Regions from separate parts of the Photobacterium minamisatsumaniensis genome, predicted to be linked through region 1. Evidence: riboswitches for the same ligand, from Rfam matches in the RefSeq annotation. Region 1 holds a riboswitch; each other region holds the start of a gene.

Region 1 (10,518 bases):
GCCTGGTCACGGCTTGTCTGAAGCTAGATCGAACGACAATTACTATCATTTTGTAGATTATGTTGATGATCTAAACCAAGTGGTCGATTTGTTATCAGAGAGTCCCGTATTTATTTTAGGGCACTCTCTGGGGGCACTAGTTGCGCTGTGTTATGCCGCAGCATTTAGCGAAAAAGTGCAGGGGCTGATCCTTATTGAAGGTCTTGCTCCACTGCATGAAGGAGCCAGCTTAGCTCCCCAGCGCTTGAGGCAAGGGTTGCTCAGCCGTCAGCGTTTTCGTGATCGAGAAACACATAGACAAAAGCGGTCAATGGCGTCATTTGAGCAGGCATTGGATTTGCGCTGTAATATTAACAACCTGACATCAGAACAACTTTATCCGTTAGTACAAAGGGCCACTTACCAAAAAGGTGGTCGTTGGTACTGGCGGCATGATAATCGGCTACGTTGTGATTCTCTCTACCGTATGGCAGAAGATCACGCTTTAGCGATGGTAGCTTCAGTGGCATGCCCCGTATTATCAATCATAGGCCGTCAAGGCTATCGCCAGCTGAAACTTGACCCGTTTGAGCAAGCGAATTGGCAAAATATGATCCAGCATGAGGTGGATGGTGGACATCATTGTCACCTTGAAAGCCCGCGAGCAGTGAGCCAGCAGATTACTCTGTTTAGTTCACAATTTAACGCCCTAGTATAATTGTTAGGTGCTAATTATTCAGTAAACGTGCTGTAGTATGTCGTAATTAGATGACTTATATACCCTATAGCATAGTGGTGGCGTGTCACCAATAAAAATGAGGAGAGTGCAAAGTGGATAAGGTGTGGCTTAACCGCTATCCGGAAGATGTACCGGCAGAAATAAACCCTGATCAGTACCCGTCGTTAGTTGAAATGTTTGAACAATCAGTACAAAAATATGCTGATCAGACTGCCTTCATTAACATGGGGCAGGTTATGACATTCCGTAAATTGGAAGAGCGTAGCCGTGCATTTGCTGCTTATCTGCAAAATGACCTTAAACTGCAAAAAGGCGACCGTGTCGCAGTAATGATGCCAAACCTACTGCAATACCCAATTGCGTTGTTTGGTATTTTACGTGCTGGCTGTGTTGTGGTTAACGTTAACCCGTTGTACACCCCGCGAGAGTTGGAGCATCAGTTAAATGATTCTGGCGCGAAAGCCATTGTCATCGTCTCAAACTTTGCTCATACGTTAGAAACGGTGGTTAAGAACACCAATGTTCAACATGTTGTGTTGACTAGCCTTGGTGATCAGCTGTCTCGTCCGAAGCGTACAGTGGTAAACTTTGTGGTGAAGTACATCAAAAAGATGGTACCTAAGTATCATTTACCGCATGCTACCTCGATGCGTATGGCGCTGAAAAAAGGCCGCCGTATGCAATATGTTAAGCCGTTTATGTCTGGTGAGGATACTGCCTTTCTTCAGTACACCGGTGGTACAACAGGTGTAGCAAAAGGCGCTATTTTAACGCACCGCAATATGTTGGCGAACGTCATGCAAGCGAAAGGTGCGTATGCACCAGTGCTGACCGAAGGCCGTGAGCTGATTGTGACCGCATTGCCGCTCTACCATGTTTTTGCGTTGACCGTAAACTGCTTACTATTTGTTGAAATGGGTGGTCGAAATCTACTGATCACTAACCCGCGTGATATTCCAACGTTTGTGAAAGAGCTGCAACGTTATCCGTTTACCGCGATCACGGGTGTTAATACCTTATTTAATGCACTTGTGAATAATGAAGATTTCCATGAAATCGACTTCAGCAACCTTCGCTTGTCTGTTGGTGGCGGCATGGCGGTGCAACGTGCTGTCGCTGAAAAATGGAAAGAAACCACGAATAACTATTTGCTTGAGGGTTATGGTCTAACTGAGTGTTCCCCACTTGTCGCGGCATACCCTTATGATCTAGTAGACTATAATGGATCTATTGGTTTACCTGTTCCATCAACAGAGGTACGAATTGTTGATGATGAAGGACAAGTATTAGCCAATGATCAGGTAGGTGAGCTGCAGGTTCGTGGCCCACAGGTTATGCAAGGCTACTGGCAACGCCCTGAAGCAACCAAAGAAGTATTGACAGATGATGGTTGGCTGTCTACTGGTGATGTTGTACGTTTCGATGATGAAGGTTTCTTGCATATTGTTGACCGTAAAAAAGACATGATTTTGGTCTCTGGTTTTAATGTCTATCCGAATGAAATTGAAGACGTTGTTGCGCTTAACAGTAAAGTGTTAGAAGTTGCAGCGATTGGCCAGCCGCATGAAATTTCAGGTGAAGTGGTTAAGGTTTGTATCGTGAAGCGCGATCAAAGCCTTACACGTGAAGAACTACTCGACCATTGTCGTGAGCACTTAACGGGTTATAAAATACCGAAAATTGTTGAGTTCCATGACGAACTACCGAAAACAAATGTTGGTAAAATCTTGCGCCGTGTTTTGCGTGAAGAGTCTGAAAAGCAAGAACAACAAGCCTAAGGCTTAGCGTATTGTTAACATATTCTAATGCCGGCTATACGCCGGCATTTTATTGGTGATTTGATAGTGAATTTTGAAATAATCACAAGTACAACCCGTTTGGAAACTGTGTGCTTGCATGCTCGAAACCAAACTGCGGTAATGCTTGATACCGAGTTTGTTCGAACCCGTACTTTATATCCAAAGCTGGGTTTAATTCAGTTATTCGATGGTGAATTACTGTCATTAATCGATCCACTTGAGATCGAAGACATGACACCGCTTTGGGATTTGCTGCGTGACCAGTCTGTCATTAAAGTGCTACATGCTTGCGGTGAAGACTTAGAGGTGTTCCAGCATTATGCGGGCTGCCTACCAGTGCCGATGATCGATACACAATTGATGGCATCTTTCTTAGGTTATGGTGTCTCTGCTGGCTTTGGAACGTTGGTGAAAGACTTCCTTGGTGTTGAGCTTGATAAAGGCGAGGCGCGCACCAATTGGATGGCTCGCCCTCTTACCGATAAGCAATTAGACTACGCTGCTGCTGATGTTTACTACTTGATGCCGCTATATCAAAAGCTGCTACCACTGGTAGAAGAAAAGGGCTGGTCTGAAGCATTAGAGCAAGAGTGTGCAGGGTTGATGTTAAAGCGCATCAAAACTGTTGATCCTGATAAAGCCTACCTTGATATCAAAAATGCATGGCAACTGAACCCTCAACAACTGGCCATTTTGCAGAAAGTAGCAAGGTGGCGAGTATTAGAAGCCCGTAAGCGTGATTTAGCGTTGAACTTTGTTGTGAAAGAACTCAACCTTTGGAAACTAGCGCGTTACAACATTAAATCTAAAGCCGTAATGGGCAGTGAAGGGTTTGAACCAATGGAAGTGCAGCGCCATGGTACCCGTTTATTAAAAATGGTTTATGACACTGACGATATGTCGCCAGAGCAATATCCAGATAAAATTGTTCGCTTGGTAGATTTAACAGGTTATAAGCAAAAGGTGAAAACGCTAAAAGATGTTGTTACTCGCGTTGAATCTGAAACGGGTTTAATGCCAGAATTTTTAGCCTCAAAAAAACAAATAAATCAGCTTATTTCTTGGGCATGGAAGAAGCAGCGTCCACAAGATGATTTACCCGATATGCTTAAAACTTGGCGTAAGGCATTGTTTGAAGAAAAAGTACTGCCTTTGCTAGATAAATAAGCACTCGATTCGATATTGAGCAAAAAAGCCCTCACGACTATTAATTTGCTGCAACTTAATAGTTATGAGGGCTTTTTTATTTTCAGTGGTATTGCTCTATTCGACTATTTATCTTCGTCTGGGAGCGTTACGTTCAGTTCTAGCACTGATAAGTCTTCTTCTTTTTGGTCTAAGTTGACTGTTACTTGCTCAGGGCGGATCTCAACGTATTTTCGGATCACGTCCAAAATGTCTTTTTTCAACTGAGGTAAATAGCTTGGCGTACTGTGATCACCTGAACGACGCTCAGCAACAATAATTTGTAGCCGCTCTTTGGCTAAGCTCGCAGTTGTTGTTTTTTTGGGACGGAAGAATTCTAGCAAAGCCATAGTTCATTACCCTCCAAATAGACGTTTTAGGAAGCCTTTCTTTTCTTCATCAAGAAAACGGAATGGGCGTTCTTCTCCAAGCAGGCGAGCAACAGTATCTTCATATGCTATGCCGGCGTCAGATTCTTTATCGAAAATAACGGGTTCACCTTTGTTTGATGCGTTTAAGACTGCCTGACTTTCAGGGATAACACCTAAAAGAGGGATATGGAGAATTTCTTCCACATCAGTGACGCTTAGCATCTCACCTAAGGTGACACGCGCCGGGTTATAGCGAGTGAGTAGCAGATGCGTTTTCACTGGGGCTTCGGCATTTTCAGCACGGCGAGACTTGGAATCTAGAATACCTAGGATTCGGTCAGAATCTCGCACAGAAGAGACTTCAGGATTCGTGGTCACAATGGCTTCGTCAGCAAAGTACAATGCCATGAGCGCACCAGTTTCGATGCCTGCAGGTGAATCGCAAATAATGAATTCAAAGCCCATTTCAGCCATGTCATTAAATACGCGTTCAACCCCATCCCTGCTCAACGCGTCTTTATCACGAGTTTGAGAAGCAGGTAGTACGAAAAGGTTGTCCACGCGCTTGTCTTTGATTAATGCTTGATTAAGGTTTGCTTCACCATTAATCACGTTAACAAAGTCATATACTACTCGGCGTTCACAGCCCATGATCAGGTCAAGATTACGCAGGCCGATATCGAAATCGATCACCGCTGTTTTCTTGCCCGTTAAGGCAAGGCCTGATGCAATAGCTGCACTTGAGGTTGTTTTACCCACGCCACCCTTACCAGAGGTAACAACGATAATACGTGCCATCTTTAATTCCTTATCAAACGTTATAGAGCCAAATGCTCTATGTTTAAATTATTTTCAGCAAGTGAGATAACGACACCTTTACCCCAAAATTCGTCCTGAATTTTATCGCTTAACCAGTAGTTACCAGCTATCGAGATTAGTTCTGATTGGACGTTTTTACAAAAAATTGTGGCCTGTTGCTGGCCATTTGCACCTGCAATTGCACGCCCACGTAATGTACCGTAAATATGAATACAGCCATCAGCAATGATTTCAGCGCCGGCGCTTACATGGCTCATTACCACTAAATCACAATTTTTTGCATAAATCTGTTGGCCAGAGCGTACCGGGTTTCGGATTATTCTTGTTGGCTCCATCATTGGTTCAGCGGCATTTACTTGTTTGGCTGCATTCATGATGGCAAAGCCGGCCTTTTTAGCCGCTTCTTGTCGATCAGCACCTTTACAGCCGCTGATGCCAACAGGGATCATACCTGCAAGTTGCACACTTTCTTTTAACCGTAAAAAGTCAATGCCATTTCCTGCCTGACTGATATCAATAACGACAGGTGCAGCAGCAAAAAAATTAGGTGCCTGTTCGACTTTCTTTTTTAAAAAGTCGGCTGCTTTTTCTATGTCGCTATCCACTAGGTGGAGAGCGGAGAGGGTGAATGACCCTCCTTTAAATTCTGCTGTCTTTGCCATATAAGTAGGACGACTGACGCTAAATTAGCCGTTCGGGTACGTTATCTCTAGGTACTTAGCATGTTATATTCCCAAGCGTATATCAGCAAGCTATCCTTGCTTTTGCGTTGGAAATTCAGACAACCGTCTCATCCAAATGGTAGATTGCCCTTAGGAAGGGAATGATTCTTTGATATTGTGGTCTGAATGATGAGTCATTATAACGAATAGGTTAGATTCGTATGTTGTGTTCTATTTATAAAAGCCCGAAAAAAGACGGTACATATTTGTACATTAATAAGAAAGATGACTTTACTGCGGTACCACAAGAGTTGATGACAACCTTTGGTATACCTCAGTTTGTGATGGTGCTGAAACTTGAAGGTGAGCGGAAGTTAGCTCAAGCTGATATAGAGAAGGTAAAGGCGGCATTGGGTAGTACGGGGTATTATCTGCAAGTTCCGCCTCCTATAACGAATTTGCTTGAAGAGTATAAAGCTGAGAAAGCAGCAAAAAATACATAAAGGTAAATGTATGCAAAAGCGATTGATATCGGCCTTAGTGGCCCTAGGAATAGGATTTTCATCTGCAGCAATGGCTGCAGATGATGGCTTCAATAAGTATGTTGAAGGGCTAAAAGCAGAAGCTAAAGAAAAAGGAATTTCAGAGCCAATTATCAATTCTGCTTTCGACGGAATTACTTTTATTGAGCGTGCTGTAAAAGCGGATAAAAACCAACCTGAGCGAAAATTAACGCTGGATGAATATATCCCAAGAGCGGTACCCGATTGGAAAGTAAAACAAGCTAATGATCTTTATCAAAAGCATAAAACAGTACTCGACCGGATTGGAACACAATATGGTGTACAACCACGGTTTATTGTTGCCCTTTGGGGGGTTGAAAGTAATTTCGGTCGCTTAATGGGAAATTATAATGTTATAGAAGCTTTATCAACATTAGCGTACGAAGGGCGTAGAGAGTCCTTCTTCCGTACCCAAGTTATGGCGGCATTAGAAATATTAGATGCCAAACATATCAGCCCAGAAAATATGAAAGGTTCATGGGCGGGAGCAATGGGGCAGCCACAGTTTATGCCAACCTCGTTTTTATCTTATGCCGTTGACGGTAATAACGACGGGAAAGTTGATATTTGGCAAACAGAAGCCGATGTTTTTGCCTCTGCCGCTAATTACTTAAAGCAGGCTGGTTGGAATGATGATTATACTTGGGGGCGCCAAGTTAGCATTCCAAATAGTATTAACCGTGATGCATTAGGCACCGATAAAGAGAAGGGCCGATCCCTTTCTGATTGGCAAGAGCAAGGTGTTAGGCGCCTTAATGGGCAAGCATTACCTCAAGTTGATATAGACGCTTGGCTTATTCAACCAGATGATGGTAAAGGCAGGGCTTATTTGGTTTATGGTAACTATCAGTCGTTACTCAAATGGAATCGATCTCACTATTTTGCACTAGCGGTGAGTCACTTAGCAGATCAGATACGCTAACAATACGCAGCAATTACATAGCAGACTAAACCAGACTTCATTGTCTGGTTTTTTATACCTGTCGCGCAATGACGTGTCAGGAAAGGTTATTCTTTGTGAATATATTAATCTATATATATAAACGGAAATAACTGAGTGCGGTAAAGGAATATAACAATGTTTAAGAAAAAAAAACAGGGTGAAAAGGCAAGCAATTCATACTGTGAATGATTTTACAATGTGCCCTGTAAGCACTAAATGGTTGTTATTTAATGAGTTAGAAACAAAAAACCCAGCTTTAAGCTGGGTTTTTATTAGAATTTAACAACAAGAGTAAAGTTATTAAAGTTCGAAATCTTCTAGAGACTTACCTTCATCAAGTGCTTTTTTCAATGCGCTTGGTGTACGACCTTGACCAGTCCACGTTTTTTCTTCACCGTTTTCATCGATGAACTTATATTTAGCTGGACGCTGAGCTCGTTTTGCTTTTGGAGATTTATTTAGGCTAGAAAGTAATTCTTCTGGGTCGATACCATCAGCTAGAAGCATTTCACGGTATTGAGCTAGTTTATCTGTACGTTCTTTTTCTTTCGCGATTTCTTCAGCTTCAGATTCTTCACGCTCAGTAACAACTGTTTGAAGCTTTTCTAGTGCTTCCTGAAGTTGTTCTAGAGAATATTCACGAGAAAGTGCGCGAAGACTACGAAGGTTCAATAGTGCTTTCATTGCATCAGACATTTTTTTATTTCCTGTTGGTCTAAAACTATAAAAATAATAATAGCAGTGACAATTCTATAATTGCAATAATAATACTTTTAATCAGTGAATGACAAATAAAAAATGTATTCTTGATTTGTTTTTTTTGTATTTAGCGGGGAGAATTCTCATTTGTAATAAATTGTAATGGGTATTTACAGTCAGATCCTTCAGTAAAAGACTTTTTTTGTGACTATGTTTGCCATTTGTTTCATATTAAAAAGCGTATTTTAAATTATTTTTAACATCACTTCGCCATTGTTTCTTTTTTAACCATAGTAGCAAGACTATTCACTATTTCTGTTAATTTTTTCACGTTAAGTTGTTGCAATCGGATTTCTATTCCGTAGAATCAACCATTCCTTGACTAAGGGTAGAGGCGCATTATCTATAAGTAATAAACCGGAGGTGATTCCGATGAGGGTTTATGAAAGGAGCTAATGCCGAAGTAAATAAAGCTATCGAACTTTGTTTGCTGGGGTTGTCACCGAATAGGGACAGCACTGCCATAGTATATAATTACATTAACTATGGAGCGCTACTGTGGAGTCGGAAAAGGGTAACTTCTCTTCCTTACACTCTCTTAATCACGACATGATGTCGTGCCAACAGTAGATCTCCAACCAGGATCGGTTGTAGTAGAGATCATGAATATTGTAGATTTTTCACATTCCTCAATGTCGTTGTTACCACCTTTGGTAGCATTGGCTCTTGCGATTTTAACCCGACGCGTCTTAGTGTCTTTGGGTGTTGGCGTAGTGCTTGGTGCATTCTTGCTGACAGACTTTTCTATTGGAAACACAGCTAGTTATATTGGTACAACGGCATTCGGACTATTTATCGATGACGGTGCTATTAATAGCTGGAATATGAGCATTGTTGCATTTTTGGTGTTGTTAGGAATGACGACAGCATTGCTAACGCTTTCTGGTGGTACACGAGCATTTGCTGAGTGGGCGCAGACTAAAATTAAAAGTAAGCGTGGTGCGAAGTTATTAGCAGCATTCTTGGGTGTCTTCATTTTTGTTGATGATTACTTCAATAGTTTAGCTGTTGGCTCGATTTCGCGCCCAGTGACAGATCGCTATTACGTTTCACGTGCAAAGCTTGCTTATATTTTGGATTCAACTGCTGCACCAATGTGTGTACTAATGCCGGCATCAAGCTGGGGTGCATACATTATTACGTTGATTGGCGGCATTCTGGCATCACATGGTGTGACTGAATATACGCCATTAGGCGCGTTTGTTCAGTTGGCTCCGATGAACTTTTATGCTGTCTTTGCATTGATCATGGTGTTTGTTGTGGCTTGGTTCCAGATTGATGTGGGCCCAATGAGAAAGCATGAGCTAAACGCGAGTCATTGCCGCGGCTTCGATGAAGGTGATGAAGACAAGCGTGCTAAAGACTTAAATGACGAGCTAGAAATTGAAGAAAGCAAAAATGGCCGTGTTTCTGATTTGGTTATGCCAATTGTTGCTCTTATCCTTGCCACTTTCTTCTTTATGATCTTTACAGGATACCAAGCACTTGCAGCTGATGGTTTAGCATTTAACCTTCTTGGCGCTTTTGAAAATACCGATGTAGGTATGTCACTCGTTTATGGTGGTACTATCGGATTTATTGCTGCCCTTATTCCAGTGCTGCGTCAGCGTCTTCCTGCTTCAGATGTTGCTGTAACATTGTGGATTGGTGCTAAGTCAATGTTTGGTGCGATTCTGATCTTATTGTTTGCGTGGTGTATCGGTAGCGTGATCAGTGACATGGCAACAGGTAAATACCTATCAACCTTGGTTGAAGGTAGCATTAACCCAATGTTTCTACCTGTTATCTTATTTATGCTTGCTGGCTTTATGGCATTTTCGACCGGTACGTCATGGGGTACGTTCGGTATTATGTTGCCAATCGCTGGTGACTTAGCAGCGGCAACCGATATTATGCTGATGCTACCAATGCTGGGCGCTGTACTAGCCGGTTCAGTTTTTGGTGACCACTGTTCTCCGATTTCTGATACGACTATCTTGTCGTCGACGGGCGCACGCTGTCACCATATCGATCACGTATCTACTCAGCTACCTTATGCGTTGTCTGTGGCTGTTGTATCGTCGATTGGTTTCTTAGTATTAGGCTTTACAGGTTCACTTGCTGTGGCCTTTATGACGGCAACACTCGCCTTTATCTTAGCGTGTGTAGCGTTATCTTGGTTGTCTCGTCGCCCACAAGTTGCGACAGCGAAAGCTTAATTGCTTAAACCACATTGTTAATAAAAAGCCTGCGTTTTGCAGGCTTTTTTTATGGTTACGGCTTAGGGTGAATAACTACAATCGCTCACCGTAAAGCGCTGCTTAATGACTGGCCGGCATGAGTAGTAGAACGCGATGAAAATTGTAAGAAATGTGCTGACTCTTGCGCTTGCTCCTTTCAATTTCTATGGCTTTTCTGTAGCATCTCGGCAGTTTTTATGCACCAATCGTATGACTAGGGAAGCTTAATGGCCCAGATGTATTTCTATTACTCTGCAATGAATGCGGGTAAGTCAACCACACTGTTACAGTCTTCTTTTAACTATCGCGAGCGCGGAATGACACCTGTCATTTTTACTGCCTCTATCGACGATCGTTTTGGCAAAGGTAAAGTTAGCTCACGTATTGGCTTGCAAGAAGAAGCTGAATTATTTAACTCAGCCGATGACTTGTATGCACGCCTTCAAGATATTCAGCATGCACAAAAGATAGACTGTGTTT
Region 2 (10,518 bases), on a different contig from region 1:
ATAGAAAAACAACCTCAAATAGAAATCACTTTTCTCATGGAAAGAAAAATAGACCTGTTCAAAGCCATGCGCACTTTTCTTACGGTCGTCGAGTGTAATAGTTTTAGCGTGGCCTCAAGGCAGCTGAATATCGTCACTTCTGCTGTCAGCAGACAGGTGAGCGATCTTGAAAAACACTTTAATTGCCAATTACTCTACCGTACCACCCGCGCCATGAATCTAACCGCAGAAGGTCAATACTATCTTGATGAGTTCAAAGCCGTTATCGCCAAGCTCGATGCGCTTGAAGCCGGTGCCTATGAAAGACAGCAACGTATTGCCGGACACCTAAGGCTTACGGCACCCGCTAATTCTGGCCGACTCGGAGTACAAAAACAGATCAGTGAATTCTTAAATCAGCACCCAGATGTCACCCTGTCTTGGTTATTGGTGAACCGCTATGTCAATTTAGTCGAAGAAGGCGTTGATATTGCTGTGCGAGTTGGAGAGCTGGCAGATTCATCATTGGTAGCAAGAAAGATTGATCGAATGGAAATTCTATTTGTTGCAAGTCCAGCCCTGATCCAGCAACACGGCCTACCTTCAGACCCAAAGGATTTCATGACCCTGCCTTGTATTGCTGATAGTTCAAATCGTCAGCCTGGTAAGTGGAAATATCTGGATAATCGTAAAGAGCACCAAATTAGCATCAACACAGTACTTGAAGTAAACCAAGGGGATCTCGTTGCCGAGTTTGCGACTCTCGGCCATGGCTTTGCACAATTACCAAGGTTCATCGTACAGCCCTACCTTGATAGTGGCCAATTAGTCACTGTTCTCAATGACTTTTGCTTGGAAGCTTTACCTGTTTCGCTGGTCTACCCTGCTAACCGACTCGCGAACCCTGTAATCAAAGCCTTTACCCAACATGTTATAAACTCTTCCCCCATCAGTCGAAGCAGCAGAGATTAACGGTTAACTCGTTGGCGAGTCGCATGCCGCTGGGTATCTTCATCCACGATATCCCGGATTGCAGCCAACAGTGGTGATTGATCGGTATATTGCTTGCCATAACTCAAGTTAAAATCATAATCGAGATCGACTGCATTCAGCCCCTGATTATGCTGGATCATTGTTTCCAGCTTATCTAACCCCTTCGCTATTTTCGCTTCGGGGCTCTCAGCCTGTTCATATTCATCCCACAGCTCTAACATCTCTGCTTGCAAATAGTTGGGGAGTGGCTTCATCAGAGTCAATAAATCCTCACGCTCTTGCAGCGACTTATCAATGTTTGGGTCTTGGTCAACCGCAGCAATATCTCCTGAAATCGCCTCACCCAAATCATGGATCACACACATCTTCATCAACCGCGAGTGATCAATGTCTGGTAATGCATCTTCAAACACCATTACCATCAAGCACAACCGCCACGTATGCTCTGCTGTACTCTCCTGACGGCCATCACTGGTATAAGCATTTCTCAGCGTATTTTTTAATTGTTCAGCGTGACGTAAAAACGCCAATATTCCGTGCCTATCTTTACTGTTCATCGCCACTCCATAAGCTCATAAGTCAATGAATTTAAATCAGTGTAAAGGTTCATTCGAATATTTAGAACAACATACTCAACATCAGGTGATGTTCATTTCATCGCCACCTTCTTACACTAGCTTTAAATAATACAGAAACACTACTTTTAATCGCCGTCTGCACTTATGGACGAGTTCGGCCCAAAAGGAAAACGTTATGAGCAATACATTGGTTAAACAGACACTTTCATCCGCGCCATCATGGTCACCACTGATGTTACGCATCCCTGCTGGTATCATCTTCATGGCGCACGGCGCTCAAAAGTTATTTGGCTGGTTTGGTGGTCATGGTCTTGAAGGCACAGGCAAGTGGATGGCATCCATTGGTCTTGAGCCAGGATTTCTGATGGCACTGATGGCTGGTGGTGCCGAATTCTTTGGTGGTCTATTTATTCTAGTTGGCTTGCTAACTCGCCCTACCGCATTGGTATTGGCTGTAACCATGGTTATTGCTATCGTTACCGTACACCTTGATAACGGTTTATTCATGTCTAACGGCGGCTATGAGTTTGGCTTGGCGCTGTTGGCGATGTCGATTTCATTGGCGGTATCAGGCGCAGGTAAGCTAGGGCTTGATAATCTGTTACTACAAAAACGCCACCAGCAAGGCTCTGCAGCAATCATTTAAGCCGTTATCGACTACCTCCCCTCCCCCTTGTATAAATGAAAGCCAGAATATGCTTATTCTGGCTTTTTATTTTGCTCATAAAACCATACTCTTAGCATTTCAATAATGAAAAAAAGAAACTTGAAGAATTGCTAGCTGCTTGCGTTCGCAACAAGGAAAACTGCATGAGCAACACCATCGACTTAAGCCTGCTAATAGAACGAATCTCTGCCGCCGATACCGATTTACAGCGCCAGATCTTTAATGAGCCAGAAATCCAACAGCTGGAAGCTGGGGCATTCGCAACCCTATTCGAAGCCCTTCCCCTCGACCAGCGTATGGAACTTTGGCGCCAACTACCACTGAACGACCATGTTGACGTGTTAACGGCAATGCGCGCCGATACACGTGAGTGGGTGATCCAATCGCTCAGTGAAGCTGAACTCGATCTCGTCCTCGCCAAGCTCGATAACTTGTCATTGATAGAGTGGGCAGACTCGCTACCAGAAGAAATCATTGAACGCGCCATTGAGCTGCTGAGTAAAGAAGATCTCGAACTGTTTGATCGCGCAAACCAATACAGCGAAGACCAAATCGGCCGTTATGCCAATCCGAAGGTCATCTCATTGCCTCAGGGGATCTCGGTTAAACGAGCCAAAGTATTACTTGAACGTTATGGCTTCCAATATCCAGCCTCTATCTATGTAGTTACTCGCAGTAAAAAGTTTGTGGGGGCAATCAACTACCAGCAGTTAATAGAAGCAGAGCCACACCAAAAGCTCAGTAATATTGCCGACACTGAATGCTTGGTTTTAGAAGATGACGCCTCGTTAGCAGAAGCCGTTGAAGCGATAGAGCACAGCCAGCGCATTGGCTTACCTATCGTCGATGAGAACCTAGCCTTAGTGGGAGAAATTGACCTCCACCTTGCACTTGACTTAATGCGTGAGAGTTATGAAAGCACCTTAATGGCCAATGCGGGTATGAGTGAAGAGGATGACTTATTCGCCCCTATAACCAAAAGTGCCAAAAGGCGTGCGGTATGGCTGGGGATCAACCTCATGACTGCGGTGCTTGCGTCGATGACCATCAGCTTGTTTGAAGATGTCATCGCTCAAGTCGTAGCACTCGCGATCTTAATGCCCATTGTCGCTTCGATGGGTGGCATTGCGGGTAGCCAAACCTTAACCTTGATGATCCGTGGTATGGCACTAAACCAAGTCACTGCGGGTAACCGCTGGTCATTACTGCGAAACGAATTTGGGATAGGCTTTCTCAACGGCGTGCTATGGGCGGTATTAATAGGACTGATGGCAGGCCTATGGTTTCAATCACCCACTATTGGCATCATCATTGCGGTTGGGATTGTGGTGAATATTATTACCGCCGCCCTATTTGGCGTTCTGATCCCCGTTGCGCTGGAAAAACTCAAACTCGACCCAGCTTTGGCTGGCTCGGTTATTCTGACAACGGTCACCGATGTGGTGGGCTTCTTCGCTTTCCTCGGTACCGCCAAGCTATTACTTATCTAACACCAACAAAAAAGCCGAGTGTCATCAATACACTCGGCTTTTACCTGTTTATTCAGGCGGAATATTATTAACGCGTAATTACCATATCATCTGGTGATAGGTTCGCCGGATTACTATAAAGATTACGGAGCACTTGCTCAGCGCCTTGTGACCACTTACCAAAATACGGAGAAAAATGGTTAAACAGTCCCAAATTATGCGCAATTTCATGTTTCACGATATCAGTATCCCAAGAACATGAACCATTCCCGAGGTTAACCCACGCCTTGTGTGTATCACTATAATACCCACTCACTTCATCATAACGAACATACAAACCTCCATTATAAGGAGCCTGACCTGCATTGGCACACATGCTTCCTGGCTTACTTTCCATAGCAGGATCCCAGAATGCCGTACCAACCGAGAATATAAGGCCGTAATCAATCCCATGGCGGTTATAAAAATCTTCTATCGAGTGAGAATAATCAGGTTGATTACCTGGTTTACTCTCATCACGATACATGGATAAATCATCGTCGATAACTTGAAAATCACCAAACACGTTGCCAAGGAGATTTTCAAGGTTTTGCACCCCACTTAAAATCTCTTTAGGTACACTGCCCCCGCCATTAACCACATAATAAATTGGGATCTGCGATGTAGTATCAAACCGAACGGTTCTTGTGTTTTGTCTTGGTGCCATACCGACATAACTAGGGTTTATGTTAGAGGCCGATATGTACTTCTTAATTTCATTTTCACTCAGCGACTTTTTTTTATCATTCTCTAACTCACAACCGCTTAGCGCCAGAGTACCCGCTAAAAGCATCAAACCATGTATCGCTTTCATTATTATCCTTTAAGGTATTTATTGAACTTCAATGTAAATAACAACCAATTCACACCATGATTATTAAGAATTCCAAATATAAATTAATGATATAAAACAATAAAAAGCATTTCACTAGGCATAAAAAAATCCGAGTGTATTAAATACACTCGGATTCTATTTTCAATCAATCCGTAATTATAAGACGCTCGTCAACGCTGATGAGTAAAAGTCGCGAGCCCTTGCCCATACGCCTTGTGGGTCTTCACCTTTACACAAGGTCAATAAGTGCGGCAATAATTGCCCAGCAAAATCTTCGCTACTTTCTTTTGGTAATACGGTTGGCAAATGGTCAACAGCCTGTACACGGATACCGGTAACATCTGACTCAATGATCGGTTTTGTCAATTTGGTACATTGGCTGTATATACGAATTGGATTATCCGGATTATTCGGATCACAACTCACATCACTGATCATGCTCAAGCGTGGTGATGCACCCAAGCTATCTTTGGTGATAAACGGAGGTGTGCCTTCGGCAAGATAAGCGCAGTTGACCAGAATGTCGTAGTCGTTAATCGCCTTAAACGGTCCACCCGCTTTGGTTTCTTCAATATCCCATCCATCAGCGGCAATACCAAGGTCAGCAAAGAGATCCAGCGCACCACGACCACAGCGACCAAACTGGCCAATCACCAACACACGTGGCTGCTCTGACAAACTAGCAACTTGCTCACGAAGAACAGTGAGGTACTCGGAGCGATCAGGGTAACTACTCACCGCAGGATAAACACCTTTACACTGTAAATGATGAATGAAACCAGATAGGCCAATTGCCGCACCCACGTAGCCTGCCCAGTAACCAAAAGCACTGACTCGTCTGCCAAGTTCATCTTGCAAAAACTCCAGATCGAGGATCTGGCCGCCACCAGCCTGGAAACGAGATAAAATCTGGCGAGCTTCATCTTGGCCTTTAAACGCATGGGCAAAGTAAATATGCTGATGCTTAAGTGCAAAATCGGCTTCCGCTAACTCTTTAAGGCCCAGAATGTAGGCATGCTCAGGTGCCTCGACCCAACTATGAGCCTCTGCAAGCTCACAGCCAACATCGACATAAGCCTGATCGGTAAAGATACGGGTCGTACTCCGTTCGACGGTTACGTTCGCACCCGCAGCAATCAAATCTCGTGCACCACTCGGTGTAAGCGCAGTACGGTGCTCACCAACTTTTACTTCATCTCGGAGCCAAAATAGCGTTTTCATGATAATTCCTTTTTAATTTTAAGCGGGTACTGCAGGGCTATTTGCAGCCTGACGACGCACCATCAATGTAATAAGTGCAACTTGTAACAACCCGGCCAAGATAATGGTGTATGGGCTACGGGTAATTTCTGCAACCATAAAACCAAGGCTTGCTGTTACACCTGTCAAAATGGCATAGGGGAACTGGGTACGGACATGAGATACATGATCACAGCCAGTCGACATTGAACTCAAAATAGTCGTGTCTGAAATCGGCGAAGAATGATCACCTAGCATACCGCCACTCAGCGCTGCGCCAATACAAATCAGAGGGTCGGCACCTAATGCACTTGCGACAGGCACGGCAATCGGGATCAAAATGGCAAATGTGCCCCATGACGAGCCTGTTGCCACTGATATAAAACTACCGATAATAAAAATCAGAGCGGGTAACAAGAATACCGGTAAACGGTCATTCATTACTTGGCTAATATAATCGCCAGTCCCTAGTGATTTACAAATATCGCCTAGCGTCCATGCCAGTAGCAAGATGATCAAAATTAGCATGATACGCTGCATACCCGCGACAAAAGTATTAAAAGCTGCTGATGCGGTCATGGTTTTGGTATAGGCGTAATAAATAATCGCGGTAATGGATGCAATCAAATAACTCGTGCCTAAGGTCGTACGGATCACTGGCCCGCTAATCCCACCATGTAAGTGATAGTTATAGATAAACAGCACGATTAGAGAACCAAACAGCACTGATAGCGGGAACAGGATCAGCGAGATAGAAGCTGATTTAACCGCGCTTGCGTTTGCTGGCTCAATGATAGTCTCGGTACTTTGTTGAGCCTTGAACTCTGCATCAGCCATTGGCCCCCAATCTTTTTTCAGAACCGCGTAAACAGGCACACTGAACAGCGCAAGCAAGGCATAAAGCTGATAAGGAATAACCTGCAAGAAGGTAGAAAAGCCATCGACGGGCTGCCCCATATTTTCAAAAGCATTTTCAATTAAGCCTTGTGAATAGACACCCCAGCTAATAATCGGGATCAATACACAAATCGGAGATGACGTTGAGTCAATAATAAAAGCCAGCTTCTCTTTGCTCAGTTTCAGCTTTTGATAAATCGGCGCAAACATCGGGCCTAAAATGAGCGAGTTACCTGAGTCGGTAAAAAATATACCGATACCCGTCGCCCACGTCGCGAGTTGCGCCTTTATCGGCGATGAAACATAACGGGTCGCCGTAGTTGAAAAAGCTGACATGCCACCACTTTGTTCAACCAAATAAATAAAACCTGAAATGATAGTAATAACAATAATAATTTGCGCATTACTGGTTTGGGCTAGTTGGGTAAACGGTCCATCCGTCAAAAACATCAGGGCGGTATCAACGGGGTGACCTTTGGTAAGGATCAGCATGCCACTTATTACCGCAACACCTAAAGCTAAAACAACATGCCGAGTGGTAAAAGCGAGTATAAGCGCTAACACGGCAGGTACGATGGACAATAATCCGTAATCAGCCATACGTAAATTTCTCCTGTAAAACGATATCAAAATGATAAAGAGGAAGGGTGTTCAGGAGTGTTTTACAGACAAAGGCTTTACAAGATAGGAGCGATAGTTCGTTCGTTTCTAATATCAAATTTGTTGTAGCTCCCCATCTCAGATCTGGCTGAGATGACAGTGTTATTCCTCTTAAGAACAACCCCAGCAGCAAGGATGACAACCTCGACTACTTCGGCACTGACTCCTTTCATTTAGCTTCACTGGCTGTCGGCCTTCACTAAATTACTCATAGGCAATGCGCCTCTACTTTCAAGCAAAGACTGAATAATGTCCTGCTATATAATGAATAAAACATACATCTCTCTAATTCGAATCACCATGCTCGATAAGTGTGATCAATATCACCAAAAATATTTAAGCAAACAAATACCCAACAAAAATCAATCTAAATGGTTACTTTTTAATATCAAACAACGACACATAGAGTAAATACTCATCACTTTAAATTCCCTTTCAATTAAGCACCGAAAAAGAATTCTATTACTTAATCGTTGTAGCATTACAACCTGCAAGCATAACTACGCAAAAGCAAAGAAACACATTCATTCGCGGTGAGGTTATCGCTTGTACAATTATTAAAAATGCCGCTCATCTAAAATGAACGGCACTGAACAGTGGCTACTTTATTTTCAATATTACATTGTCAGCGACCAAAGATTGTAAAACGAAATTCGCCCGACTAGTTCCCCAACCACCAACAAACCACATACCGACCATAAAACAGGTTTACTTGTGTTGTGTTTCAACATGCCATAAATTGCAACACTAATACCGATACAAAGTGCAACCGACTGGATTAGCCATAAACTGCTTTGCTGACTGGATAATATCGGATTAACACTGGTCACAAAGGTCAGGTAATCTGAACGCATAACCAAAGCAGCAAGGGTCGCCACGATACAAACAACCATACCTTGTCGGTATGCCCCAATAACGGCCGCTAACCCACCGCCGGTAATGAGTACCGTTATTAGCATTTGGAACGTGGTATGTGGTGTATCCCATGTCGCGACAGTACTCAGTTGATACACTGATGGGATCATCACAACAAACGCTATGGCAAACAATGCCCCCACCCAACGTAATACTAAACGCTGTTTAGCGGTTCCCGCGCCATAATTTCCAGCAAGCCCTGCCAGTAAGCCAAAGGCGGCAAAACATCCCCCTAACACGATTTCATTACTCATCGGCGAACGGCCAAGACCAGAAAGCAGATTAAATGCGCGCAAAGGGTGCCCTAAATGGAACATCCCCACGATCATCCCAATACTGAGTATTAAAGTGGTCACGAGTAAACTTCGGGATAATTGCTGTTCACTTGTGGCATTCGCTTTTTGACTCAACAGTAAGATCAGATACGCCCCTACCGCTGTTTGCCCAAGCACCGTGAAAAAGACTAAAGGTAACTCATGCATAATTAGACCTCCGCTCTATTTTGGACAGACCCATTGCCGTCACCACTTGGTTTTGCTTTCGAATGAGGATGAATGATCAGATTTGGCTTGGTTAATGCTGCACCGGGTAAGGGCGCGACTTCATTAAAGTTGCCGTATTTCTGTCGTAGCTCTTCAATCGGGCCAAACTCAATGGCTCGCTGTGGACAGGCATCAACACATACTGGCGAGCGCCCCTGCTCTAACAAATCAAAACAGCCATCACACTTGCTCATGACTTTCTTTTCGGCATCAAACTGAGGTGCGCCATAAGGACAGCGCATTTCGCAATATCGGCAACCGACACAGCGAGACTGATCCACCACCACGAGGCCGTCACTTTCCCGTTTGGCCATCGCGCCTGTTGGACAACCTTGCGCACAGGCTGGCTCATCACAGTGATTACAAGCAATCGACAGGTAATAGCTATACACATCTTGTGACCACAGGCCGTCTCGCTGTATCCATGTGCCACCGCCATATTCGTAAACTCGGCGTAGCTTTGGGCCTACTTCGAGATCCTTTTTATCTTTACAACTGACCGAACAGGTTTTACAGCCGGTACATTTTGCGGAATTAATATAAAAACCATATTGCGCCATAATACTCATGCTCCCTAGATCGGTTTAATTTCAACTAAGTTGGAATGTTGTGGGTTACCTTTTGCCAAAGGAGATGGTCGTTGCGTCGTCAATGTATTAATACAGCCTCCGACATCAACCCCTTTCGCCGTCGGCTGGTACCAAGCACCTTGTGGTACCGCAACAACGCCAGGCATGATCCGACTTGTCACCCGCACGGGCATCTGTATTCGGCCTCGGTCATTAAATATCTCGACCTGTCCGCCATGCATAAGCTGTCGCGTGGAAGCATCAACGGGGTTCATCCACACTTCATCTCGCACCGCTTCTCGCAATTGGGGAATATTATGGTAAGTAGAATGTGTACGGCCCTTGGTATGGAAACCTATTAACTGCAGCGGGTACTGTTCCATTCTCTCGCGATCGCCAAGCCCTTCAAAGGTTTCACAATACTCAGCGACAGAAGGAATGCGATCACCATCGGTTAGCTCCCAAGTTTTCGCCAGCTCCGCTAATCGTTCTGAATACATTTCTATTTTTCCAGAAGGCGTGTTAAGCGGATTACCCACCGGATCATCTCGGTAATCTTTAAGTGCGATATGATCTAGACTATCAGCCAGTTTGCGATCAATGATGCCTTTTCCATTGGTCTCACTAAACGATGGTAAATGGGGGTTCGCCGCGCGTAATTGTCCGTAACAGTGCTCTATCCATTCAGGGTAAGAGCGTCCTTCAGTGAACGCATCATAGGTCCCCATTTTTCGAGCAACATCGGCCAGCACATCATAGGTAGGTCTATTTTCCCACAGTGGCTCAATGGCTTGTTGCAAACGAGTGACATAGTGGTAAGCCCCCGTCGCATAAGAATTATCAATTAAATCATTGGACTCAAGCGTCGTGACATCGGGCAGCAAAAGATCGGCATAGCGAGCAGACGATGTCATGTGGTGTTCCCAGACCAAAATGAACTCACACAATGACTCGTCTTGAAGGATCTCATGTGTTTTATTCAAATCTGAGTGCTGATTCATGGTGACATTACTGGCGTAATGCCATAAGAATTTGATATTGGTATCAAGCTTGTCTTTATTACGAACAAAACTGTTCTCCGCCGTCATCTCTGTTCCACGCGTGATCGCATCGGTCCAAAGAAAACAGGGGATCGA
Region 3 (10,518 bases), on a different contig from region 1:
ATTAGCCGAACACTATGATTTTGACGTCGAAGCACCGTTTGATGAACTATCGAAAAAAATACAAACCGTGATCCTCAGTGGTTCAGGCAAGACTGAGATAGAATTCAAATATATTAATGACCGTGGTGACATCACAGTACGTCGCCATCCATTTGAAGGCATCCTGAACAATATGGAGCGCCGTTATCGCGAAACAGAATCTAACTCTGTGCGAGAAGACCTCTCTAAATTTGTGTCAAAAAAGCCCTGCTCTAGCTGTGACGGCTCACGCTTACGCCTTGAAGCACGTAATGTATTTATTGCCGATACCACCTTGCCGCATGTCAGTGAAATGAGCATTAGCGAAGCACTGGACTTCTTCGGTCAATTAAACCTGAGCGGGCAAAAAGCCCAAATTGCAGAAAAGATCCTCAAGGAAATTGGTGACCGTTTAAATTTCTTGGTTAATGTGGGTCTTAACTACCTCAACTTATCACGCAGTGCTGACACCTTGTCGGGAGGGGAAGCGCAACGGATACGACTGGCAAGCCAAATAGGTGCAGGGCTAGTCGGTGTCATGTATGTACTGGATGAACCCTCGATTGGTCTCCACCAGCGTGATAATGAACGCCTACTCAAAACCCTGACCCATTTGCGGGACCTTGGTAATACCGTTATCGTGGTTGAGCATGATGAAGATGCCATTCGTACCGCAGATCATGTTATTGATATCGGCCCAGGTGCAGGTGTTCATGGTGGTAGCATCATTGCAGAAGGTCAGCTTGAAGACATTCTCGCCTCAGAAGCATCGCTGACCGGCCAATACTTGAGCGGTAAAATGGCGATTGAAGTCCCTGCTCAACGGGTCGCTTTTAATCCAGAAAAAACCGTCAAATTACTGGGTGCAACTGGCAATAACCTGAAAAATGTTGATGCGGAAATTCCGGTAGGGCTACTGACCTGTATTACTGGTGTGTCTGGTTCAGGCAAATCAACACTGATTAATGATACCTTTTTCAAAATCGCCCACCACCAGCTTAATGGCGCAACGTCTGGCGATGCGGCTCCTTATCGAGAAATTCAAGATTTAGAACATTGCGATAAAGTCATTGATATCGACCAAAGCCCAATAGGTCGAACGCCACGTTCCAACCCTGCCACTTATACTGGCATTTTCACGCCTATCCGTGAGCTATTCGCAGGCACACAGGAATCTCGTTCGCGTGGTTATAAGCCAGGGAGATTCAGCTTTAATGTGAAAGGTGGACGCTGTGAAGCCTGCCAGGGTGATGGCGTAATAAAAGTGGAAATGCACTTCCTTCCTGATGTCTACGTGCCGTGTGATGCCTGTAAAGGGAAACGCTACAATCGAGAAACACTGGAGGTTCGCTATAAGGGTAAAACCATTGATGAAGTGCTCGAGTTAACGGTTGAAGATGCACGCGAATTTTTTGATGCAGTTCCAGCTATTGCAAGAAAACTCCAAACATTAGTCGATGTCGGTTTATCGTATATCCGCCTAGGCCAGGCAGCAACGACCTTATCCGGTGGTGAAGCCCAACGGGTTAAGCTTGCTCGTGAGCTATCCAAAAGAGATACAGGGCAAACCCTGTATATTTTGGATGAGCCAACGACAGGGTTGCACTTCCATGATATCCAACAATTGTTGACGGTATTACATCGCTTACGTGACCATGGCAATACCATTGTTGTTATCGAACATAATCTCGATGTGGTTAAAACCGCAGACTGGGTCATCGATTTAGGCCCAGAAGGTGGCTACGGCGGTGGTGAAATTATTGCGACGGGTACTCCAGAGCAAGTCGCTCTGGTTGAAGGATCTCATACCGCGCGATTCTTGAAACCTTTGCTACCTGCTCTCGTCCCAGTAGAATAGTCAGCAGAGAGCCATCAAATACCAATCAAATGAGTCACATCCATACAGATTGGTAATACGTTGTAAGCCGGGCAATGAAGCCCGGTTTACATTTTAATTCTCGCGATATCGATTGGAACCACCATGACAGTGTTACAAGTACAAGGCACCAAGTTAGCCGAGCAGAGGATCAGTAAACCGATGATCAAACCCTTTTTGATTTCCATGGGGTGTCTGTTTTTACTTGCGATGCACTACTTCCAACACAATCCAGGGGGGGCCGGATTAGAACTCTCTTTTAATGCCGCGAGCTGGATTCCTTTTAGTTTTGCTATTGCGTTTGGGTTACTCGAAATCTGCCGACAACGTATATGGCGATACTCTCGCCTGACCTTAGTGCTTTTTGTCTGCTGTTTAATGCTCAGTTTTCCTTTGTTCTACCCCAATGCCGCCGTTGCCGAAAGCACCCCTCGGATCTTAGGGATATGGGCAGGTTTCCTCTTCTTTGTAGGATTACAGCAATTTGCCTTTACCCAAAAACAGCGCCAGCGTTTACTTTGGCTGATATTGCTTAGCGTTTGGATTGAAGCCCTCTTTGGCTGGGTACAGTTCTTTCTGCTTGAGCCCGGTAATCCAATTGGTTACGACACCCTTGCTAACCGCCCTTATGGTATTTTCCAACAGCCAAATGTAATGGCGAGCTTCCTTGCAACAGGGTTAATTTTATCCGCCTATTTATTAGCGCGTATCCCGATGTATCGAGGAAAGTGGTCATGGCAACAATTGATCTTATTACTCACCCCTGTCGTCATATTACCGATTCTCGTCGTTCTCAGTTCGCGAACCGGTTGGCTGAGTGCCGCCGTCGGCACAGTATTAATATTGCCATACCTACATCGCTTTGCAGCAAAAGCCCAATGCCGAATGTGGTTATTAATGATCGCCTTAGGCCTAAGTGTGTCATGGAACATTAATTCATCAACGGGCTGGGAGCCAAAAGAAGAGCGCCTCAGTTTAGTCAGCCCCCGTGCCATGCATATCCCCCAAGCTGTAGAGATGTTCTTCAACAAACCTCTAACAGGTTATGGCTATGGGAAGTTTGAAGTCGGTTATATCGTTCAAACAGCCCAATGGCATGATGAAAACCCTGAGCGTCCTTATGGGATGGCATCACTGGACCACCCGCACAATGAATTAGCCTATTGGGCTGCCGAAGGGGGGATCATTCCTCTTATTGCATTACTGATAGCAGCGACGGCTGTCTTTTTTAAAGTCAAAAAAGCCCGCGATGGTACGCAGTTAGCGTTGATAGGATTGTTTTTCCCTATCACCCTACACTCACAACTTGAGTACCCGTTCTATCACTCACTAGTGCACTGGGTTATTTTTATCATCCTTATTTATTGGGTCGATAACCTAACCGCAAAGTACCATAAGCTTAAGCTGCATTATGTAGCCTCGATAAAAACAGCCGTAATCTTACTGCCTCTCATTGTTACCAGCTATATGACAACAACGCTGTATTCGGGCTACCTGCTAACAAAATATGAAACCACCCAGCCTGTGAATATTGATTACCTTATGGGCGTCAATAACCCTTGGGCTTGGCAGAACCGTTTCGAATGGAATTTACATTTAACGCAGTTACAACTTGGGGCCGCAACCAATAATCCAGAGCTGATCAATGAATATATTCATTGGGCGCAGAATAAAGCCAAACTGTGGCCTCGCCCAGCCCTTTATACCAACTTAATCGCAGCATATGTTCATCTTGATCAGTTGAATCTTGCAACGCAGATCCAACAAGAAGCGCTTTATTTATTTCCTGGAAGATCATTCGATTTACCAGAAGTGGCTCCTAAATCGGCAGCAAGCCCGACGAGTGAATAACTAAAAATATAAACAAAAACGGCTACCCGAAGGTAGCCGTTTTTATTTTGATCATGCTTATTTCAATGTCGTTTCTAGAGCACGTAAACAGAGAGCCACATTTTCACTTCTTGCAGCATACCCCATCAAGCCAATACGCCACGCCTTGCCAGCAAGGGCACCTAAACCAGCGCCAATTTCTAGATTGTAACGTTCTAGGAGGTTTTTTCTGACCAAGGCATCATCAACGCCCTGTGGGATATATATCGCATTCAATTGCGGTAGGCGGTCAGCTTCATTAACCACGAATTCAATTCCAAGCTTCTCTAGCCCTTCACGTAATTCAAGGTGGGCATCTTTATGGCGCTGCCAAGCATTTTCCAACCCTTCATTCTTTAACAACACCAATGCTTCATGCAGTGCATATAAGCTATTTACTGGTGCTGTATGGTGATAACTACGCTTACCTTCACCACTCCAGTAGCCTAATACCAAGCTTTGATCTAAGAACCAACTTTGCACAGGGGTCGTACGGCTTTGAATCTTTTCAACCGCTCGTTCCGAAAAGGTTAATGGCGATAGGCCCGGCACACACGATAAACATTTCTGGCTGCCAGAATACACGGCATCGAGCTGCCATTCGTCCACCAATAGTGGCACACCACCAAGCGATGTCACCGCATCCACAATCGTCAGGCAATCATACTGCCGGGCAATTTTAGCAATCGCCTCTGCATCACTGAGTGCCCCCGTAGAGGTTTCTGCATGAACAAAGGCAACAACCTTGGCATCAGCATGCTCTTTCAAGGTCTTCTCGACCAACGCTGGCGATACAGCTTCACCCCATGCACAATCAACCATGACAGCCACGCCGCCACAACGCTCAACGTTTTCTCGCATGCGGTCGCCAAACACACCATTACGGCAGACAATCACTTTATCGCCAGGCTCAACCAAGTTAACAAAGCATGCTTCCATGCCTGCACTACCCGGCGCAGATACCGCAATAGTAAATGTATTCTCAGTTTGGAAAGCATACTGAAGCAACTGTTTAAGTTCATCCATCATGCCAATAAACAATGGGTCAAGGTGCCCAATCGTTGGACGGCTTAGCGCCTGCAAAACCTGAGGGTAAATATCAGATGGGCCTGGTCCCATTAAAGTGCGCTGCGGTGGATAAAAACTACCTATTGTCATTCTTTATTCTCCCTGATAGTAACTAAGTTGGCATCGGCCTATTGTTGTAAGGTACTCAACGACTATATCAGGTCTCTCTTGGTTATGCTTATAGCGTTTATAATTCAACCAACCCCGCTTTACTTATTCAACTATACAATTTCTTTCATTTTTTTTACATATTTTTTCAAGCAACAATTGACAAGGTAATAACAAATCCGCTTCAATGGAGATCGTTTTTTGTTCACCTTGATGTGAGAATATCATCAAGGTAAAAACAGAAGAGGAGCGTTACCCAGGTATCTACGGTTGCGGGGCCCCACCCCGAAGCAATCTAGAGAGGGGGAGTAGCGCCGAGATATGACATGACAGGGGGCATGCCATATCGGCTAAGAAGGTTGAATCCTTCTAGCTGTCACTTTTTTATATTGAATAAAAGAGTGGGGAGCTTCTGGTTATTGTGCATACGTGTGCAATCCTACCTTATTGCTCTCCTGACATGGTCGTCGGGATCTACATCCCGAGTCATTCCCCTGTATTGGTTTTTATAATTTTAAACTGGGAGACTCGCTTTGAGCATCATAGATAATGTTACACCTATTCCTCCACCCATTACTGTAGCGAAATTTGGCGGCACCAGCGTAGCCGATCATGCCGCCATGAGCCGTAGTGCAGCCATTGTCAAAAATAACCCTGCAGCCCGGGTTGTTTTGATCAGTGCGTGCTCTGGCGTCACCAACCTTTTGGTTGAACTCGCAAATGGAATTGCAGATAGCGAACAACGCTTACAACGGCTACAGCAACTTCAAGTCACTCATCAAACTATTATCAGTAACCTGTCACAACCCGACAAAGTCTCTGCCGAAATCGCAATGTTACTGGATAATGTTGCTGCTCTGGCTGAACAAGCGGCTACCAAGCCTTCTAAAGCGTTAACGGATCAACTGGTGTCACACGGTGAGCTACTTTCAACTCACTTATTTAGCCAAATACTGACCGAAATGGGTGCTAACGCACAGCGTTTCGACATTCGCCCAGTCATGCGAACCGATAGCCAGTTCGGTAAAGCGATCCCTGACATAGAAACAATTCAGCAACAGGCTGAGACCCAACTACAACCTTTACTCGCTGACACTGTCATCGTCTCCCAAGGCTTCATCGGATCCGACGCGCAAGGTAACACCACGACACTTGGTCGTGGTGGCAGTGATTACAGTGCCGCCCTTATCGCAGAAGCGTTACGTGCTGATACTCTTGAGATCTGGACCGATGTACCGGGCATGTACAGCACAGATCCACGTATTGCTGCCAATGCAAAGCCAATTCAAGAAATCAGTTTCAGCGAAGCCTCTGAAATGGCGAATTTTGGGGCGAAAATCCTCCACCCATCAACATTACTGCCCGCAGTTCGCCAGCAGATCCCCGTCTTTATTGGATCATCAAAAGCACCAGAGCAAGGTGGAACTTGGATAAGAGAAAGTGTTTCAGAAGCGCCATTATTTAGAGCTCTAGCCCTACGTTGCAATCAAACGATGGTCACCTTAACCAGCCTAAATATGTTTCACGCCTATGGTTTCCTCGCTGAAGTATTCCGCATACTGGCTGAACACAAAATATCCGTCGATCTGATCACGACCTCTGAAGTCAGTGTTTCTTTAACACTCGATCAAACCGATACCAGTGGTGGCGCACCAAGTTTACCCGACGCAGCGATTGAAGCCCTTAGTCAATTATGTCGTGTTGAAGTCGAACAAGACCTTTGCCTTGTCGCACTTATTGGTAACCAGATGAGCTCAACTAAAGGCTCAGCTAAGCAAGTGTTTAACACCCTCGAAGATTATAATCTACGTATGATTTGCTATGGCGCAAGCCCACACAATCTTTGCTTCCTCGTTAAGACGAGCGACTCAAAAGATGTGATTAAGGTACTGCACAAAGAGCTCTTCGAATAACGATAAAGCTCAGATACTTACAATACAAAAAAGGCGCTCAAAGAGCGCCTTTCTCATATACATGTACCCGCTTTATCACTGCAAGTTTGGCCCAAGCCACTTTTCAGCTTCCAACAAGTCCCAGCCTTTACGATCAGCATAGCTATCACGCTGATCGTCTTGGATCTGAGCGATCGCAAAATACCGTGAATCGGGGTGTGAGAAATACCAACCGGAAACCGATGCACCTGGCCACATTGCGTAGCTAGACGTTAAAGACATATCAATGGTTTCTTCGACATTCAACAGCTCCCAAAGGCTGCCTTTCTCCGTATGTTCAGGACAAGCTGGGTAGCCCGGTGCTGGACGGATCCCCTGATACTTCTCTCTGATCAAATCATCATTAGAAAGGTTCTCATCAGCCGCATAGCCCCAAATATCTTTACGTACTTGCTCATGCAAATATTCGGCAAAAGCCTCGGCAAGACGGTCGGCAACCGCTTGGATCATGATGGCATTATAATCATCACCCTGCGCTTTATACTCATCAGCAAGCTTTCGCTCACCAATGCCGCCCGTCACCGCAAACGCCCCTACCCAATCTTTCTTACCACTTTCTTTCGGGGCAATATAATCAGATAAGCAGTAGTTATAACCTTTCGGTTTCTCGGTCTGTTGACGTAAGTTATATAAGACCTTTGCAACTTGAGTACGAGATTCGTCAGTATAAACTTCAATGTCATCGCCAACGCTACTCGCAGGTAGCAAAGCACACATACCTCGAGCTTTTAGCAATCCTTCTTTTTCAACACGATCAAGCAATACATTCGCATCCTTAAAAAGGCGCTGTGCTTCTTCACCTACTTCTTCATGTTGGAATATAGCCGGATATTTACCCATTAATGACCAAGTCATAAAGAATGGGGTCCAATCGATATAACGTCGTAGTGTCGCAACATCAAAATCATCAAACACATGTACACCCGGTTTAGCAGGTGCTGGCGGGGTATAACTATCCCAATCAATCGCGACTTTATTTTCTCGCGCTTGCGCTAAGGTGACAGGTTTAGTTCGAGGCTTCTTACGGCTATGTTGCTCGCGAACACGGTCATAATCAATCGCAAGCTTTTCAACAAACGCAGGGCGTCGCTCATCTGACAGCAATGAACTACATACCCCTACTGCACGGGAGGCATTATTTACGTAAACCACAGGCTGATGGTAATTTTGCTCAATCTTAACCGCAGTATGGGCTTTTGACGTTGTCGCACCACCAATAAGTAATGGTAATTCAAAACCTTGGCGTTCCATTTCTTTGGCTACATGGACCATTTCATCGAGTGACGGCGTGATCAATCCCGATAAACCAATAATATCGACGTTTTCTTCTTTGGCGACTTTAAGAATTTTTTCACACGAAACCATAACGCCAAGATCAATGATCTCGTAGTTATTACACTGCAATACAACCCCTACAATATTTTTACCGATGTCATGAACATCGCCTTTTACAGTAGCGAGTAGTATCTTACCGTTGGTATAGCCAGCTTGCTTAGCGGCATCGATAAAGGGCTCTAAGTGCCCCACCGCTTGCTTCATAACCCGCGCAGATTTAACGACTTGCGGCAAGAACATTTTACCTTCGCCAAACAGGTCACCCACCACATTCATGCCATCCATCAGAGGCCCTTCAATGACCTCTAGTGGTTTTTCAGCATTAAGTCTGGCCTCTTCGGTATCTTCAACGATGAATTCAGTAATACCTTTAACCAACGCATGTTCTAACCGCTTTTCAACAGGCCATGTACGCCATTCTAGCGCGGAAGCATCTTCTTCTTTTCCGACACCTTTATTGGCATATTCAGCAGCAATGTCCAATAAGCGTTCTGTTGAATCATCACGGCGATTCAGTACAACATCTTCAACCGCCTCACGCAGCTTATCGGGCACATTGTCGTAAACTTCCAGCTGGCCTGCGTTGACGATCCCCATATCCATACCATGTTTAAAGCAGTGGTAAAGGAAAACAGCGTGGATCGCTTCGCGTACATAGTTATTGCCTCGGAATGAAAAAGAAACATTCGAGACGCCCCCAGAAATCATTGCATGCGGTAAATCACGCTTGATATCAGCAACTGCTTCAATAAAGTCAACGGCATAGTTATTGTGTTCATCGATACCCGTTGCAACAGCAAAAATATTCGGGTCAAAGATAATATCTTCTGGTGGGAAACCAACTTCATCTACCAATATACGATAAGCATTGGTGCATATTTCTATTTTGCGCTCACGAGTGTCAGCCTGCCCAACTTCATCGAAAGCCATAACAATAACAGCTGCGCCATAACGGCGAATAAGTTTCGCTTGCTCTACAAACTTTTCTTTGCCTTCTTTTAGCGAGATAGAGTTAACGATCCCTTTGCCCTGAATACATTTAAGGCCCGCTTCAATGACTTCCCATTTCGAGGAGTCGACCATAATCGGGACTTTCGATATTTCAGGCTCAGAAGCACATAGATTCAGGAAACGTACCATGCAGGCTTCTGCATCGAGCATTCCTTCATCCATGTTGATATCAATGATTTGAGCGCCATTTTCAACTTGTTGTCGGGCAACATCTAGGGCTTCATCGTAAAGCTCTTCTTTAATTAGTCGTTTAAAACGTGCAGAACCGGTTACGTTTGTTCGCTCACCAACGTTAACGAATAGCGTATCTTTTTCAATTTTTAGTGGTTCTAATCCAGAAAGGCGACAAGCTTTTGGTAAGGTAGGCAGGTGGCGAGGTTGGAGTTCAGAGACAGCTTCTGCCATCTTACGAATATGTTCTGGTGTAGTGCCACAACAGCCACCGACTAAATTCAAGAAGCCACTTTCAGCCCACTCTTGAATATGCTCTGCCATGTCTTCAGGCGAAAGATCATATTCACCAAATGCATTAGGTAAACCAGCATTAGGGTGAGCCGATACCGCACATTCTGAAATCTGTGAAAGCTCTTCAACATACTGGCGTAGCTCATCAGGCCCAAGTGCACAGTTCAAACCAAATGAAATCGGATTTACATGACGTAAAGAGTTATAAAAGGCTTCCGTTGTTTGCCCTGATAACGTTCGCCCAGAAGCATCCGTGATCGTACCAGAGATCATAACTGGTAAAGCGTAACCTAATTCTTCAAACACTGTATCAACGGCAAACGCACAGGCTTTTGCATTCAAGGTATCGAAAATAGTTTCAATCAGAATGATATCAGAGCCACCTTTAATTAAGGCATGTGTTGACTCCGAATAAGCTTCTACCAGTTCATCAAAACTGACATTACGAAAACCAGGATCATTCACATCAGGCGAAATAGAACAAGTACGGTTCGTTGGTCCAAGTACGCCAGCAACAAATCGTGGTTTATCCGGCGTTTTTGCCGTCCATTCATCAGCAACAGCACGTGCTATACGGGCAGCTTCAATGTTGATTTCAGCACTCAAACTCTCCATGTCATAATCGGCCATTGCGATGGTCGTGGCATTGAAAGTATTCGTTTCAAGGATGTCAGCACCAGCTTCTAAGTAAGAAGAGTGGATATCTTTAATCAACTGAGGCTGCGTCAGCACCAACAAATCATTGTTGCCTTTTAAATCGCTATGCCAGTTAGCAAAACGATCGCCGCGATAATCTTCTTCTTCGAGTTTATAACC

Evidence for each region. A riboswitch is a leader RNA that binds a small molecule or an ion and turns the genes downstream of it on or off. The one in region 1 is predicted to bind lysine.
Region 2: another riboswitch for lysine. It lies ahead of L4D78_RS11360 (Na+/H+ antiporter NhaC family protein); the one in region 1 lies ahead of L4D78_RS00465 (Na+/H+ antiporter NhaC family protein).
Region 3: another riboswitch for lysine. It lies ahead of lysC (lysine-sensitive aspartokinase 3); the one in region 1 lies ahead of L4D78_RS00465 (Na+/H+ antiporter NhaC family protein).

The regions. Positions count from the first base shown of each region.
Region 1 covers NZ_JAKJSI010000010.1:8,396-18,913, forward strand. The annotation lists gene L4D78_RS00420 (alpha/beta fold hydrolase) at 1-697, shown strand, start outside; gene fadD (long-chain-fatty-acid--CoA ligase FadD) at 811-2,496, shown strand; gene rnd (ribonuclease D) at 2,563-3,684, shown strand; gene minE (cell division topological specificity factor MinE) at 3,789-4,052, opposite strand; gene minD (septum site-determining protein MinD) at 4,059-4,871, opposite strand; gene minC (septum site-determining protein MinC) at 4,892-5,554, opposite strand; gene L4D78_RS00450 (YcgL domain-containing protein) at 5,776-6,057, shown strand; gene L4D78_RS00455 (lytic murein transglycosylase) at 6,068-7,039, shown strand; gene L4D78_RS00460 (H-NS family histone-like protein) at 7,361-7,756, opposite strand; lysine riboswitch at 8,141-8,323, shown strand; gene L4D78_RS00465 (Na+/H+ antiporter NhaC family protein) at 8,422-10,017, shown strand; gene L4D78_RS00470 (thymidine kinase) at 10,266-10,518, shown strand, end outside.
Region 2 covers NZ_JAKJSI010000020.1:124,707-135,224, forward strand. The annotation lists gene L4D78_RS11330 (LysR family transcriptional regulator) at 37-951, shown strand; gene L4D78_RS11335 (HD domain-containing protein) at 948-1,529, opposite strand; gene L4D78_RS11340 (DoxX family protein) at 1,726-2,196, shown strand; gene L4D78_RS11345 (magnesium transporter) at 2,361-3,707, shown strand; gene L4D78_RS11350 (hypothetical protein) at 3,775-4,539, opposite strand; gene L4D78_RS11355 (saccharopine dehydrogenase) at 4,717-5,781, opposite strand; gene L4D78_RS11360 (Na+/H+ antiporter NhaC family protein) at 5,800-7,296, opposite strand; lysine riboswitch at 7,415-7,592, opposite strand; gene L4D78_RS11365 (dimethyl sulfoxide reductase anchor subunit family protein) at 7,974-8,753, opposite strand; gene L4D78_RS11370 (DMSO/selenate family reductase complex B subunit) at 8,756-9,373, opposite strand; gene L4D78_RS11375 (DMSO/selenate family reductase complex A subunit) at 9,388-10,518, opposite strand, start outside.
Region 3 covers NZ_JAKJSI010000013.1:3,598-14,115, reverse strand. The annotation lists gene uvrA (excinuclease ABC subunit UvrA) at 1-1,876, shown strand, start outside; gene L4D78_RS04970 (PglL family O-oligosaccharyltransferase) at 2,000-3,745, shown strand; gene L4D78_RS04965 (pyridoxal-phosphate-dependent aminotransferase family protein) at 3,803-4,921, opposite strand; lysine riboswitch at 5,174-5,359, shown strand; gene lysC (lysine-sensitive aspartokinase 3) at 5,560-6,852, shown strand; gene metH (methionine synthase) at 6,928-10,518, opposite strand, start outside.